One region of the Microbacterium rhizophilum genome, then DNA from elsewhere that is predicted to be linked to it. Evidence: predicted binding sites of a transcription regulator. Region 1 holds the regulator's gene; the other holds the start of a gene.
What was found. Region 1 encodes HrcA, which represses chaperone genes, less so after heat shock. Its sites were predicted from a motif close to TTNGCACTCGNNNNNNNCGAGTGCNAA; they were not measured.

Region 2: groES (co-chaperone GroES) is a predicted target of HrcA. The motif match lies at 3,272-3,298, and genes of this name have one in related genera.

Annotation. Positions count from the first base shown of each region.
Region 1 is NZ_JBCNUN010000001.1:335,045-342,781, forward strand. Features, by position in the region: gene AAD528_RS01735 (HIT domain-containing protein) at 1-7, opposite strand, end outside; gene AAD528_RS01740 (16S rRNA (uracil(1498)-N(3))-methyltransferase) at 68-793, opposite strand; gene dnaJ (molecular chaperone DnaJ) at 800-1,915, opposite strand; gene hrcA (heat-inducible transcriptional repressor HrcA) at 2,003-3,043, opposite strand; gene hemW (radical SAM family heme chaperone HemW) at 3,215-4,432, opposite strand; gene AAD528_RS01760 (DUF1990 domain-containing protein) at 4,432-5,085, opposite strand; gene lepA (translation elongation factor 4) at 5,117-6,964, opposite strand; gene AAD528_RS01770 (ABC transporter permease) at 7,216-7,737, shown strand, end outside.
Region 2 is NZ_JBCNUN010000009.1:132,914-140,650, forward strand. Features, by position in the region: gene rimI (ribosomal protein S18-alanine N-acetyltransferase) at 1-278, shown strand, start outside; gene tsaD (tRNA (adenosine(37)-N6)-threonylcarbamoyltransferase complex transferase subunit TsaD) at 275-1,357, shown strand; gene AAD528_RS14370 (hypothetical protein) at 1,354-1,734, shown strand; gene AAD528_RS14375 (class I SAM-dependent methyltransferase) at 1,994-3,196, opposite strand; gene groES (co-chaperone GroES) at 3,385-3,681, shown strand; gene rarD (EamA family transporter RarD) at 3,819-4,766, shown strand; gene AAD528_RS14390 (ABC transporter substrate-binding protein) at 4,995-6,320, shown strand; gene AAD528_RS14395 (endonuclease domain-containing protein) at 6,484-7,302, opposite strand; gene AAD528_RS14400 (ABC transporter ATP-binding protein) at 7,586-7,737, opposite strand, start outside.

The DNA.
Region 1 (7,737 bases):
CGCTCATGTGGTCCAGTCTATGCGCGGGGTGCCCGGCGGTCCGGGCTCGTTCGCCGAGCGCGCACCATCACCAGCGCCCGAGGGCGGCGTTCACCAGTGCCAGGGCGGCCGGGCCCGCGGTGGAGGTGCGCAGCACGGTGTCGCCGAGCCGCACCCGCGCGGCACCCGCGGCCGCGAGGCGGTCGAGCTCGTCCGGCGAGATGCCGCCCTCGGGCCCGACGACGAGCAGGATCGACTCCGCGCCCGACAGGTCGAGCGCGCTCAGTCGCACGTCCGCGGTCGGCTCGAGCACCAGGATCCGGTCGGCGCGCGCCGCGAGCGCCGCCGTGGTGGCGATCGGCGTCACCTCGGGCAGCCAGGCGCGGTGCGCCTGCTTGGCGGCCTCGCGCACGATGGTCGCCCAGCGCGCGCGGCCCTTCTCCGCCTTGGGGCCCTCCCAGCGCGACACGCTGCGCGAGGCCTGCCACGGCACGATCTCGTCGACGCCGAGCTCGGTCGCCGCCTGCACGGCGAGCTCGTCGCGGTCGCCCTTGGCGAGGGCCTGCGCGAGCGCGATGCGCGGGCTCGGCGCGTCCTCGTCGCGGCGCGCGACGATCCGGACCACGACCTCTCGCGGGGCCACGCTCTCGCACTCCCCCTCGAGCCAGGCGCCGCGGCCGTCGGTGACCGTGACCGCCTCGCCCACGCGGACGCGCCGCACGGCGGCGGCATGATGCGCCTCCGCGCCCGTGAGCGTCAGCGTGTCGCCGGCCCCGGCGGATCCGGCGGTCTCGTCGATGAAGTGCAGCGCCACGGCGGATCAGCCGTTCCGGAACCGGTCGCGCAGCTTCGAGAACAGGCCCTGCTGGAACTCCGCCAGCTGCGGCTTCGGGGACTTCGTGCGCTTGGCGAGCTCCTCCACCAAGGCGCGCTCCTTGGCGTCCAGGCGCGTCGGGGTCACGACGTGCACGCCCACGCGCAGGTCGCCGCGCTGCCCCGAGCGCAGCCCGGTGATGCCGCGGTCCTTGATCGTCAGGACGTCGCCGCCCTGCACGCCCGCGCGCAGCTCGAGGTCAACCGTGCCGTCGAGCGCGTCGATCGTGGTCGTCGTGCCCAGGATGGCGTCGGTCATCGACACCTCCAGCGTCGCGAGCAGGTCGTCGCCGTCGCGGCTGAACACGGCGTGCGGCGTGACCTGCACCTCGATGTAGAGGTCGCCGTTCGGGCCGCCCGCGGGGCCGACCTCGCCCGATCCGGGCAGCTGCAGGCGCAGACCCGACTCGACACCCGCCGGGATGTCGACCGACACCGTGCGGCGCGAGCGGACGCGGCCCTGGCCGCCGCATGTCGGGCACGGGTGCGGGATCGTGGTGCCGTACCCCTGGCACGCGCCGCAGGGCTGCGAGGTCACGACGTTGCCGAGGAGGCTGCGCACCTGGCGCTGCACGTGGCCCGAGCCGCCGCAGATCTCGCAGCGTTCGGGACTGGTGCCGGGCTGGCAGCACGAGCCCTGGCAGGTCTCGCACAGGACGGCCGTGTCGACCTCGAGGTCGCGGTGCGCCCCGAAGACCACGTCGCCGAGCTCGAGCGTGACGCGCACGAGCGCGTCCTGACCGCGCTCCCGGCGCGACCGCGGGCGTCCGCCCCGGCCGCCGCCTCCCGCACCGAAGAACGTCTCGAAGATGTCGCTGAACCCGCCGAAGCCGCCCCCGGCGCCGCCGAACATGCCGTCGTCGCCGCCCATGTCGTAGCGGCGGCGCTTCTCGTCGTCGCTCAGCACCTCGTAGGCGTGCGTGACGGCCTTGAACTTCTCCGACGCGTCCTCGCTGGGGTTCACGTCGGGATGAAGCTGGCGCGCGAGCCTGCGGTACGCCTTCTTGATCTCGTCGGACGTCGCCTCGCGCGACACCCCGAGCACCTCGTAGTGATCAGCCACACTCGCCTCTCGATGGATCGCGCGCCGCGCGATCCGCATCTCGTCGAGGATCGCGCCCAGCGCGATCCGGGTACACCTTCGGTCCGCCTACCGGCGGTTGTCGTCCTCGTCCAGCAGCCGGGTCAGGTACCGCGCCACCGCGCGTGCCGCCGCCAGGTTGCTGGGGTAGTCCATGCGCACGGGTCCCATGAGTCCCACGCGCGCGCGGCCGATCGTCGCGTCGTAGTCGCTCGCGATGATCGAGGCCTCACCCAGACCGAACGCGGCGTTCTCGCGGCCGATGCTGGCGGACAGGCCCTTGTCGTCCGCGGCCATCTCCGACATCAGCCGCAGCAGCGTCACCTGCTCCTCGATCGCCTCGAGCAGCGGATGGATGCTGCCGCGGAAGTCCTGCTCCCGCCTGGCGAGCGTCGCGGCCCCGGCCATCACCAGCCGGTCCTGCCGGAACTCGTCGAGCTCCTCGCCCACCACCGCCGCGATCGTGATGAGCGCCTCGTCGAGCCGCGACCGCTCGCCGGGGGCGGATGCGCGCAGCGCGTCGATCCGCTCGGATCCGGATCGCACGGAGCGCCCCGCGATGAGCGCCGCGAGCTGCGCGCGCAGCACCGCGACGTCCTCCTCGTCCACGCCCCGCGGCGTGGCCGTGAGTCGCTGCGAGACGCGTCCGGTGTCGGTGACGATGATCACGAGCATCCGGAACTCGTCGAGCCGCACGAGCTCGACGTGCGTGACGTTCGCGGAGGCGAATGACGGGTACTGGACCAGCGCGACCTGGCCCGTGAGCTGCGTGAGCAGCCGCACGGTGCGGGCGAGCAGGTCGTCGAGGTCGGCGGGATCCGCGAGGAACGTCGAGATCGCCGCGCGCTGCGCCGCGGACAGCGGGCGCAGCTCGGCGAGGTGGTCGACGAAGACCCGATACCCCTTGTCGGTCGGCACCCGCCCCGAGGACGTGTGCGGAGCGGCGATCAGCTCCTCGTCCTCGAGCAGCGCCATGTCGTTGCGGATCGTCGCGGCCGACACCCCGAAGGCATGCCGCTCGACGATCGACTTGCTGCCGACCGGCTCGTGCGTGTCGACGTAGTCCTGCACGATCGCACGGAGGACCTGCAGTCCGCGTTCCGTGACCATGGGCACCTCCCCGTCGCGCTTGGCACTCGATCCTTCTGAGTGCCAATTCTAGCGAGAATCCCTCGCGCAGGTTGTAAGCCCGCACCGCAGGTCGCTTCTCAGGGGATCCCGCGTTCTCAGGATCGATTGCGCTCGCGAAGTCCTGAGAAGCCGGCATCTCCGGAGAACGTGTCACTCCGTGAGCGCGCGCACCACGGCGTCGGCGAGCAGCCGCCCGCGCAACGTCAGGACCACGCGGCCGCGCACCGCCGCGGCGCCGTCGACCAGGCCGTCGGCGACGAGGCCCGCGACCGCGCGGCGCGCGTCCGGCGCGAGGGCATCGACGGCCAGACCCTCGCGGATCCGGCTCTCCAGCAGCACGCGCTCCAGGGCCCGGGCCTCCGCATCCGGGATCTCGCGTCCCGCCGCCGGCGACTCGCCGAGCGAGAGGCGCTGCGCATAGGCGGCCGGATGCTTGACGTTCCACCAGCGCAGACCGCCGACGTGGCTGTGGGCGCCCGGACCGAAGCCCCACCAGTCGAGGCCGCGCCAGTAGGCCAGGTTGTGGCGCGAGCGGTGCTCCACGCCGCGCGACCAGTTGCTGACCTCGTACCAGTCGAAGCCCGCCGTCCCGAGCTTCGCGTCCGCCAGCTCGTACATGTCGGCCTGCAGGTCGTCATCCGGGGCGGGCACCTCGCCGCGGCGGATCTGCCGCGCGAGCTTGGTGCCGTCCTCGATGATGAGCGCGTAGGCCGAGATGTGATCCGACTCGAGCGCGAGGGCGGCGTCCAGCGACGCCTCCCAGTCGGCGAGGGTCTCCCCCGGCGCGCCGTAGATCAGGTCGACGCTCACGTCGAGCCCGGCCCCGCGCGCGGCGTCCACGGCAGTGCGGACGTTGCCGGGCGTGTGGGTGCGGTCGAGCGCGGCGAGCACGTGCGGCACGGACGACTGCATGCCGACCGAGATCCGCGTGACGCCGGATGCCGCGAGCTCGCGCGCGACGGCGGGCGTCACCGTGTCGGGGTTCGCCTCGATCGTGATCTCGGCGCCGTCGGCGAGCCCGAACGCGGAGATCACGCCGTCGAGCATCCGGCCCAGGTCGCCCGCCGGCAGCAGCGTGGGCGTGCCGCCGCCGAAGAACACCGTGCTCGCGGCGCGCAGCGCGCCCGCCTCGGCGAGCACCTCCCGCCCCAGCGCGACCTCGCGCAGCAGGGTGTCGGCGTACTCGTCCTGGCGCGCGCCGCGCAGCTCACCCGACGTGTAGGTGTTGAAGTCGCAGTAACCGCATCGCACACGGCAGAACGGCACGTGCAGGTAGACGCCGAAGTCGACATCCGGATCGATCCGCACCTGCGCGGGCAGGCGTCCGTCCGCCGGAGCGGGATCGCCCAGCGGAAGCGCACCGGCCATCAGGACCCCGGCGTGGCGAACAGCGGGGAGATCGCGCGCAGGTAGCCGGCGGACAGGGCCCGGCGCCGACGGCGCACGAAGCCGCGGAACATCCGGTACAGCAGGCCCACGGGCCGGTCGAAGGCCTTCACGGTGAACCAGACCTCGTCGTTGTCGCGCCACTCGATCGTGAACGACTCCTCGCCGCTCACCATGGAGCCGCCGACGGTGCCGAGCGCGAAGCCGACGCGACGGGCCTCCTCGATCACGAAGATGACGCGCAGCTCGGCATCGGCGCGCATGCCGTTCACGCGACCGTGCACGCGCAGCGTGGTGCCCGGGCCCGCGTACGGCGTGCCCTCGGCGTCGTAGCGCTGGTCGGTCTCGAGCTTGGAGGGGGCGATCGCGTTGCCCTCGCCGTCGAAGCTGACGCCGGAGTACGCCGGGCCCGGAGCGGGCCGCACGTCGGTCACCTTCAGGCCCGCGCCCTTCAGCGCTCCCCAGGACAGCAGCGCGTCGCCCGCCGAGCGGAAGCGGTCCTCGCCGCTGCCGATGCGCCACGAATCGGCCGCCGGGAGGCTGTGCTCCGGCGGGTACTGCAGCAGGTCGTGCGCCTGCGTGGCGCCGACCGCCGCATAGTCGACCGTCTCGTCCTGGAAGGTCCCGCGACGCATGTCATCCACCCTACGTGCCGAGCCTGAGCGCCTACTTGGCCTTGGTCTCGACGTCGCCGGACAGGGCCGCGATGAACGCGTTCTGCGGCACCTCGACCCGGCCGATGGTCTTCATCCGCTTCTTGCCTTCCTTCTGCTTCTCGAGCAGCTTGCGCTTGCGGGTGATGTCACCGCCGTAGCACTTGGCCAGCACGTCCTTGCGGATCGCGCGGATGTTCTCGCGCGCGATGATGCGCGCGCCGATCGCGGCCTGGATCGGCACCTCGAAGTGCTGACGCGGGATCAGCTTGCGCAGCCGCTCGGTCATCGTGGTGCCGTACGCGTAGGCCTTGTCGCGGTGCACGATCGCGCTGAACGCGTCGACGCGGTCGCCCTGCAGCAGGATGTCGACCTTCACGAGGTCGGCCTCCTGGCGCCCGGCGGGCTCGTAGTCGAGGCTCGCGTAGCCCTGCGTGCGGCTCTTGAGCTGGTCGAAGAAGTCGAACACGATCTCGCCGAGCGGCATCGTGTACTTCAACTCGACGCGCTCCTCCGACAGGTAGTCCATGCCGAGCAGCGTGCCGCGCCGGCTCTGGCACAGGTCCATGATCGTGCCGACGTAGTCCTTGGGTGCGAGGACCGACGCCTTCACGATCGGCTCGGTCACGGCATTGATCTTGCCGTCCGGATACTCGCTCGGGTTGGTCACGACGATGTTCTCGCCCGTCTCGGACGTCACCTCGTAGATCACGCTCGGCGCCGTCGTGATCAGGTCGAGCCCGAACTCGCGCTCGAGGCGCTCGGTGATGATCTCCAGGTGCAGCAGGCCGAGGAAGCCGCAGCGGAACCCGAAGCCCAGCGCGACGGAGGTCTCCGGCTCGTAGGCCAGCGAGGCATCCGACAGCTTCAGCTTGTCGAGCGCCTCGCGCAGGTCGGGATAGTCACTGGCGTCGATCGGATACAGACCCGAGTAGACCATCGGCTTCGGGTCGACGTACCCCGCCAGCGCCTCGGTCGCGGGCGTGCGCGCGTTGGTGATCGTGTCGCCGACCTTCGACTGCCGCACGTCCTTCACACCGGTGATGAGGTAGCCCACCTCGCCGACGCCGAGGCCCTTCGAAGGCACGGGCTCCGGCGCGGAGACGCCGATCTCGAGCAGCTCGTGCGTGGCGCGCGTCGACATCATCTGGATCCGCTCGCGCGGCGTGAGGGTGCCGTCGATCATGCGGACGTACGTCACCACGCCGCGGTAGGCGTCGTAGACCGAGTCGAAGATCATCGCGCGGGCCGGCGCCTCGGCGTCGCCCTTCGGCGCGGGGATCTCCCTGACGAGGCGGTCCAGCAGCTCCTCGACGCCCTGCCCCGTCTTGCCCGACACCCGCAGCACGTCGTCGGGGTCGCCGCCGATGAGGTCGGCGAGCTCTTTCGCGAAGCGATCCGGATCGGCCGCCGGCAGGTCGATCTTGTTCAGCACCGGGACGATCGTCAGGTCGTTCTCGAGCGCGAGGTAGAGGTTCGCCAGCGTCTGGGCCTCGATGCCCTGTGCCGCGTCGACGAGCAGGATCGCGCCCTCGCACGCGGCGAGCGAGCGGGACACCTCGTAGGTGAAGTCGACGTGACCCGGCGTGTCGATCATGTTCAGCGCGAACGTCTCGCCGTCCTGCTCCCACGGCATGCGCACGGCCTGCGACTTGATCGTGATGCCGCGCTCGCGCTCGATGTCCATCCGGTCGAGGTACTGCGCACGCATGTCGCGGTCCGAGACCACGCCGGTGATCTGCAGCATGCGATCGGCCAGCGTGGACTTGCCGTGGTCGATGTGGGCGATGATGCAGAAGTTGCGGATGCGCTCGGGGGGCGTCGCGGCGGGCTCGAGCGGTGTAGAGGCGCGGGGTGACATGTCCCCTCGATTCTACGGTGCGCCAGGTCCGTCACCCCGCCCGGACGCCCGACGCGCAGAACGCCCGGTCTTCGATCCCCGCGCCCGCGTGCACCATGCAGGTTGCGTTGTCATTCCCACCATGTTGCGTGCTTTTCACAGGGAGAACACAGAACGGTAACGCTTTTCGCACGGCTGCCCGCTCGTGCTGGTGGAGCACGCGCCCGAGCGTAGAGTCGCCGAAACGTCTGTCACGAAAGAAGCTCCACGCCTTGATCCGTTTCCTGCTGCGCCGCACTGCGGGCTGGCTGCTGATGATCCTGGCGGTGACCAATCTGACGTACTTCCTCGCCTGGGGCTATCTGGACCCGCGCGCGAACTACGTCGGACGCCGCCCTCCCCTGTCCGAAGAGCAGATCGTCGGTCTGCTGCGCCCGCGCAACCTCGACGACAAGGTGCCGCTCATCGAGCGCTGGTGGGGCTGGATCAGCGGCATCCTGCTCCGCTGGGACTGGGGCGTGAGCCCCGTCGGGCAGTCCGTCAACGAGCAGGTCGCCTACCGCATGTGGATCTCCGCCGAGCTGATGCTGGGCGCGACGATCCTGCTGACCCTCGTCGGCGTCGGCCTCGGCGTCTACACCGCGGCCCGCCAGTACAAGACCGCCGACCGCGTGTGGCAGGGCATCTCGATCGTGACGATGAACATCCCGATCGTGGTCGGCGCGCTGGGCATCGTGCTCCTCGCGATCGCGCTCAACAACGCCGTCGGCACGCGCATCTTCTACGTGACCGGC
Region 2 (7,737 bases), on a different contig from region 1:
TCGCCGAGGCCTCCCGCGGGCGCGGCCGCGGGCGCGCGCTGCTCACCACGCTGCTCGAGGACGCCGCGGGTCGGCGCGTGCGCGAGGTGTTCCTCGACGTGCGCGCGGACAACCCCGTGGCCCAGGCGCTGTACGCGTCGGAGGGCTTCGCCGAGCTCGGCCGCCGCCCCGGCTACTACCAGCCCGACGACGTCGACGCCGTCGTGATGCGCCTCGACCTCGAGGCCTGGGCCGCCGCCCGCACCCCCGACCCCGCCGACGCAGGAGCGTGCACATGACCGGCCCCCTCGTCCTCGGGATCGAGACGAGCTGCGACGAGACCGGCATCGGGATCGTCCGCGGCCGCACAGGCCCCGGCGAGCGGAACATCCTGCTCAGCAACACGATCGCCAGCAGCATGGACGAGCACGCCCGCTACGGCGGCGTCGTGCCCGAGGTCGCCGCGCGCGCCCACCTCGAGGCGCTGCAGCCCGCGATCGAGCGCGCGACCGCGGAGGCCGGCGTCACGCTGCAGGACGTCGACGCCGTCGCCGTGACGAGCGGCCCGGGCCTCGCCGGCGCGCTGATGGTCGGCATCGGCGCGGCCAAGGCCCTCGCGGTGTCGCTCGGCAAGCCGCTGTACGCGGTGAACCACCTCGTCGGCCACATCGCGGCGGACATCCTGGACGCGGATGCGCCGCCGCTGGAGTACCCGACCGTCGCGCTGCTCGTGTCGGGCGGCCACACGTCGCTGCTGCTCGTGCGGGATCTGACCGGCGACGTCGAGCTGCTGGGAGAGACCATGGACGACGCGGCGGGCGAGGCGTTCGACAAGGTCGCGCGCATCCTGGGCCTGCCGTACCCCGGTGGCCCCGAGATCGACCGCGCGGCGGCCGACGGCGATCCCGCCGCGATCCGGTTCCCGCGCGGCCTGTCGCGCGCGAGCGACATGGCCAAGCACCGCTACGACTTCTCGTTCTCGGGGCTGAAGACCGCCGTGGCGCGCTGGATCGAGCAGCGCGAGGCCGCGGGCGAGCCCGTGCCGGTCGCGGACGTCGCCGCGTCGTTCCGGGAGGCCGTCGTCGACGTGCTCGTCACCAAGGCGCTCGACGCGTGCGCGCAGCACGGCGTGCCGCGGCTGCTGCTCGGCGGCGGCGTGATCGCGAACAAGCGGCTGCGCGACGTCGCGGTGGCGCGGGCCGAGGCGGCAGGCGTGACTGTGCGGATCCCGCCGCTGAGCCTGTGCACGGACAACGGCGCGATGATCGCCGCGCTCGCCGCGGAGCTGATCGCGGAGGGACGGACGCCGTCCACGCTCGCGTTCGGCGCCGACTCGACCCTGCCGGTCACGCGGATCCAGGTGGCGGGAACGTCATGACGGACCCCGCGGTGCTGCACCCCGCCGATCCGGACGCCCAGGCGAGCTCGGTGCGTCCCGCGCGCACGGTTTCGCGCGACGCGGGGGCGGCGTCCATGCCGGTCGCGCCGCCCGCCGCCGCGCGTCGCTCGCGCGGGCGGCTCGCGACGTGGGCGCTCGCGATCGCGATGATCGGCCTCAGCCTGTCGTGGTTCGGCGCGTGGGCGCTGCCCGTGGCGATCGTCGCCATCCTGCTCGCGCTCGTGGCGCTCATCGCGCGCCGGGCGCAGCCGGGCCTGGCTTGGTGGGCGCTCGGCCTCGGCCTCGGCGCCGTGGCGTGCAGCGCGTTCTGGATCGCCTGGGGCATGCAGCGGGCGGCGGAGGCCGTGGGGGTCTGAGCAGTTCTTTCTAGGCCGCGCGTGATCGATCGCGTGTTTTTTTCTTGGCCGCGCGTATCGATCGCTCGACCGACGCTTCGCGCCGGCGCTCGCGATCGATGGCTGTCGCAGGCTCCATCCGCGCGCTGGTTGGCCGCATCCGCGGCACGGTCGCTTCGCTCCCCCATGGGGGACACCGGCCGACCCGGTTATCGAGCGGGCGCAGCGAGTCGAGATGACTCGCGTAGCCTCGCCCGCGCGCGGCCGAGAAGAGAACGCCTCAGGCGCGGGGGACGCGGTCGGCGAGGATCGCCAGGCGCTTGCCGCTCACGCGCGTGAGCAGCAGCGTCGCCGACTCCGGCCCCTTCAGCGCGAGGCGCTTGCGGAGCGCGGCGGGATCGATGTCGACGCCGCGCTTCTTGATCTCGAGCGTGCCGATGCCGCGGGCGCGCAGCGCCTTCGCGAGCAGCTTCGGATCGGCCGGCAGCACCTCGCGCACGCGGAAGGACGACACGAACGGGCTCGTTGTCGCCGCGTCGCCCGTGAGGTAGGCGATCCCGGGGGCGATCGGGCCGGCGTCCAGGGCGCGGGCGACCTCGCCCACGAGACGCGCGCGGATGACCGCGCCCTCGGGCTCGTGCACATACGCGCCGAGTTCCCGCACCGGCTCGTCCGGGGCATCGGCGGGCGCGGTGAGCTCGTGCGCCGCGTCGCCACGCAGCACCAGGGCGGACCGTCCCACGCCCGGCCGCGCGAGCGATCCGGTCCACACGACCAGCTCGACGGTCGAGCCGTCCACGCTGATCCACTGCGTCTCGACGTCGTCGCCCACGGGGAGGGCGTCGCGGTCGTGGCCGGGACCGAGTTTGACGCCCGCCGGCATCTGCGCCGCGAGCGCGAACACCCAGTCCAGCGGAGGGGAGTAGTCGGACACCGCGATCCGCGCGGTCTCGGAGTGACCGGCCGTGCGGCGCGCGGGATCGAGCCACACGGCGTCGACGCCCTCGAGGTCGACGTCCTGGGCGAGCGCCGAGCGCACCTCGACGTCGCTCCCGAACGGCGCGAGGTTGTACGCCGCGAGGGCCGCCGTGACGGGATCCGCGTCCACCGCCAGGACGCGCAGGCCCACGGCCGCGAACGCGAGGGAATCGCCGCCGATGCCGCATCCGAGATCCGCGACGCGGCCGATCGCGGCGCCGCGCATCCGGTGCGCGTGATGCGCGGACACGGACATCCGCGTCGCCTGCTCGAGGCCCGCGCGCGTGAAGAGCATGCGCGAGGCGAACTCGCCGAACTTGCCCGCCGCGCGCCCGCGCAGGCGCGCCTGGCCGACCACCGCCGACACCAGGTCGGGGGAGTGCCCCGCCGCTCGCAGCCGCGACACCGTGCGGGCGACGTCGTCGGCCGAGTCGGTCGCCTCGAGCGACTCGAGCAGCGCGAGCCCGTCGCGCGTGAGCAGGGCGTCGAGCTCGGCCGAATCCATCCGTCCAGCGTAGGCGGGTCGCGGGGGGGCGCTTCGGCTCGCTTCGCTCGCTCGGCGGCCGGGAGATGACGAAGGTTGGCACTCGCGTTGCGTGAGTGCCAGCAAGCCTCATACACTGCTCTTGGCACTCTCCCCAGGAGAGTGCAAACAGTCTTCCCGTACGAAGCACACGAAAGAAGAGGTACACCGTGTCGGTTTCCATCAAGCCGCTCGAGGACCGCATCGTCATCAAGCAGGTCGAGGCCGAGCAGACCACCGCGAGCGGTCTGGTCATCCCCGACACCGCGAAGGAGAAGCCCCAGGAGGGCGAGGTCGTCGCGGTGGGCCCGGGTCGCATCGATGACAACGGCAACCGCGTTCCGCTCGACGTCGCCGTCGGCGACCGCGTGCTGTACAGCAAGTACGGCGGCACCGAGGTCAAGTTCGGCGCCGACGAGTTCCTCGTCCTGTCGGCCCGCGACGTCCTGGCGGTCGTCGTCCGCTGAGACGCTGCAGTCCTCGAAGGGCCCGGATCCTCGGATCCGGGCCCTTCTGCGTCGGCGGAGTCGCTTGGCAGGAATGCCGCGATGGATGGCAGAGCCCGCGGCGCTTCGGGCCTCCGGGCCGGGCGTAGGCTGACTCGGTGACCCAGACTCCCCTCGCCCGCTCGAACCAGGGGGAGACCGCCGGCACCCTGTACGCGCTCGGTGCGTACGTGCTCTGGGGCATCCTGCCGCTGTACTTCGTGGCCCTCGCTCCCACCGGCTCGTGGGAGGTCGTCGCCTGGCGCGTCGTCCTCTCGCTCGTGTTCTGCGCGCTGCTGCTCACCGTCACGCGCGGCTGGGGCCGCTTCCTCGCCGTGCTGCGCCGTCCGCGCCTGGCGCTGCTGATGGGGCTCGCCGGCGCGCTCATCTACGTCAACTGGCAGGTCTTCGTCATCGCGACGCAGAGCGACCAGGTGCTCGAGGCCAGCCTCGGCTACTTCATCAACCCCATCACCACGGTGCTGCTCGCGGTGCTCGTGCTGCGCGAGCGCCTGCGCGTCCTGCAGTGGACGGCGATCGGCGTCGCCGCGGTCGCGGTGATCCTGATCATCGTGGCCTACGGTCGCGTGCCCTGGTACGCGCTGCTGCTGACGGCCTCGTTCGGCCTCTACGGCCTGGTGAAGAAGCAGGTCGGCGGCACGGTCGACGCGATCAGCGGCCTGGCGCTCGAGACGCTGTGGCTCGCGCCCCTCGCGATCGCCCAGCTCGGCGTCGTCGCCGCGACCACCGGCATCACGCTCGGCACGGCCGGCGCGTGGCACACGATCCTGCTGCTGTCGGCGGGCGCCGTCACCGCGATCCCGCTGCTGCTGTTCGCCGCGGGCGCGAGCCGCGTCCCGCTCGCGACCATGGGCCTGCTGCAGTTCGCCGGCCCGATCCTGCAGTTCATCGTCGGCGTCGCGATCCTGCACGAGCCGATGCCCGCGTCGCGCTGGATCGGATTCGCGATCGTCTGGGTCGCGTGCATCCTGCTCACGATCGATCAGGTGCGCTATGCGCGCCGCCCGCGGCCGGTGCCCGTCGTGGCGATCGACGGGGGCGTGTAGCCCGGATCGAGGGCCCCGCGAGGTCACCATGCGTCGCAGGATGACAACCGCGGTAACGATTTGATCGCGAATGTCTGTGCAGTCTGCTCAGAAGGGCATCCGAAAACACAGACGTAACAAATCGCAGGTAGATTTCCGTCCATTACCCGCGGCCGTCGTCTCGCTCCCTGGGCGCGTCGGCACCAGTCCCCCTCATCCGCGGGTCCTTACCGAAAGGACGGAACCACAATGGTTCGATCCCGGAAGCTGATCGGCGCCTTTGTCCTCACAGGCGTCGCAGCTCTGACCCTCGCCGGCTGTGCCGGCGGCAGCGGAAGCGGCTCCTCGGCCGCCCCCAGCGACGAGTCCGAAGAGTCGCCGGTCGCCGAGGCCCCGGTCTGCGAGCCCGCGACCGAGCCCGTCGGCGAGGTCGGCGGCGACCTGTCGCTGAAGATCGGCACGGCCCTGCCCGTGACCGGCACGCTCGCCTTCCTCGGCCCGCCCGAGATCGAGGGCGTCAACTACGCGACGTCGCTCATCAACGAGTACACCGAGACGTCGGGCCTGTCGCTCGACGTCGTCCACGGCGACTCGGGCGACACCGACAACAAGGCGTACGAGACGGAGATCCCGCGCCTGCTCAGCGAGGACGTCTCGGCCATCGTCGGCGCCGCCTCGTCGGGGACGTCGCTGCAGTTCATCGACCAGGTCGTCGGCGAGGGTGTCATCCAGTTCTCGCCCGCCAACACCTCGGACGCCTTCACGACCTACGACGACGACTGCCTCTACTTCCGCACCGCTCCGTCGGACGTGCTGCAGGGCGCCGTGCACGGCAACTTCATCGCCTCCGAGGGCTACCAGACCCTCGGCCTCATCGTCCTGAACGACGCGTACGGCACGGGTCTGGCGAAGTACATCACCGAGGCGTTCGAGGGCGCCGGCGGCGAGGTCGTCGCGGCCCCGACGTTCAACACCGGTGACACGTCCTTCGACGCGCAGATCTCCGAGGTCCTCGCGCAGGACCCCGAGGCCATCACGGTCATCAGCTTCGACGAGGCGGAGACGCTGCTGCCGAGCCTGATCGAGAAGGGCTTCGACCCGGCCGACCTGTTCCTGGTCGACGGCAACATGGCCGCGTACACCGACCTGGAGCCGGGCCTGCTCGAGGGCGCCCGCGGCACCTACCCCGGCCCCACGCCGGACGACGTGCAGGCGTTCATCGACGGCCTGAACGGCTTCGTGGAGGAGTCGGGCACCGACGCGCTGAAGGACTACACCTACGCGCCGGAGTCGTTCGACGCGGTGAACCTGATCGCGCTGGCCGCCCTGGCGAGCGGATCGACCGACCCCGAGGCGATCTCCGGCAAGCTGCAGGAGGTCTCGGGCGGTGTCGACGGTGGTGAGAAGTGCACGACGTTCGCGGACTGCGCCGACATCATCCTCGGCGGCGGCCAGGCGGACTACGACGGCGTCTCGAGCCCCGTCACGTTCGACGAGGTCGGCGACCCGACCGAGGGCATGATCAACATCTACCAGTACGGCGCGGACAACACCTACGCGCCGTACGAGGGCTGATCCCCTTCACCCCGTGAAGCGCCCCGTCTCCCTCGGGAGGCGGGGCGCTTCCGCGTCCGGCCGTGGCGTCCCGTCTCGGCGCCGGGTTCTCCGGAGATTCCGGGTTCTCAGGATCCGGATCCGCCCTGTCGCCCTGAGAAGTCGGCATCTCCTGAGAAGCGGCTCACGCCAGGTGCAGGCCCTGCGCGACCGCGCGGGTGATGAGATCCTGCACCGTGGCCCAGTCCTCGAAGAGCTGCCAGTAGCCGATGCGGATCACGTGGTAGCCCATGAGCTTCAGCTGCGCGTCGTGGCGGTTGTCCGCGAGGCGCTGCGCATCGACGTGGTGGCCGCCGTCGATCTGGATCACCAGGCGGTCGCCGATGAGGAGATCCACGGGACGCCCGGCGATCACGATCTGCCGCCGCATGGGGAGCTTCATCCACCACAACCGCGTCGTGATCACGGTCTCGGTGCCCTGATCCGCGAGCGGCCGGGCCTCGGCGAGCAGGCGGCGCGCAGCCGGACCCAGCGGCAGACGGCGCATCACGTCTCGGTCGAGCAGCCCGAGCCGCAGCGCGGACTCCCAGATGGCGAGTGACTCCTCGTGCGGGCGGCACTCGGCGACGAGCGCGAGCACGTTCTCGACCGGGTCTGTGAGAGCGCCGGGCTGCCGGGGCACGAGCGGCGAAGCCCAGTGGATGTGGCCTACGAGCGGTCGCACCACATTGCCGTGCGGTCGCGCGGCGACGTGGAGCTCGTCCGTCATCGACCACAGCCTCAGCCGCTTCGCCTGCGTCACGCACGTGAGCACCACGCCCGCTCTCGCCGCGGCGACCAGCAGAGGATCGGCGTCCGGCCGCGCCACCCAGTCGCGACGCACGCGCACCAGCTGCCCGCCGGCGAGGGCCTTGCGGATCGCGCGGTCGCCGATCCCGAGATCGAGGAGGGCCCGCACACGGGAGACGCCGTCGGCGCGGGCGAGGGCTGCTGCCAGGTCCATGAGCCCACGATGTCCGGCGCGGCGCCTGCCAGAGGGGGGACCGGGAGGATTGTGGACGGATCCGCGGATGCTCGAGCCTGGGGACGGCAGGAGCGCGGGAGGAGCGCGGATGGGTTCTGCGGAGATCCCGGGTTCTCAGGGTCCGGATCCGGGATCTCGCCCTGTGAAGGCGGCATCTCCGGAGAAGCCGGGCGGCGGGGCGGCGCGGGGCGGCGCCCGGCAGGCCCATCCCACGCAGGAGCCCCGGGCCGCGTGAGGCGGACCGGGGCTCGAGGCGGGGGTGTCAGGCGCCGAGGGTGCCGAGGTAGAGCTCGGTGACCTTGGGGTCGTTCAGCAGCTCGCGGCCCGTGCCGGTGTAGGCGTCGCGGCCCTGGTCGAGCACGTAGCCGCGGTCGCAGATCTGCAGGCAGCGGCGGGCGTTCTGCTCGACCATGA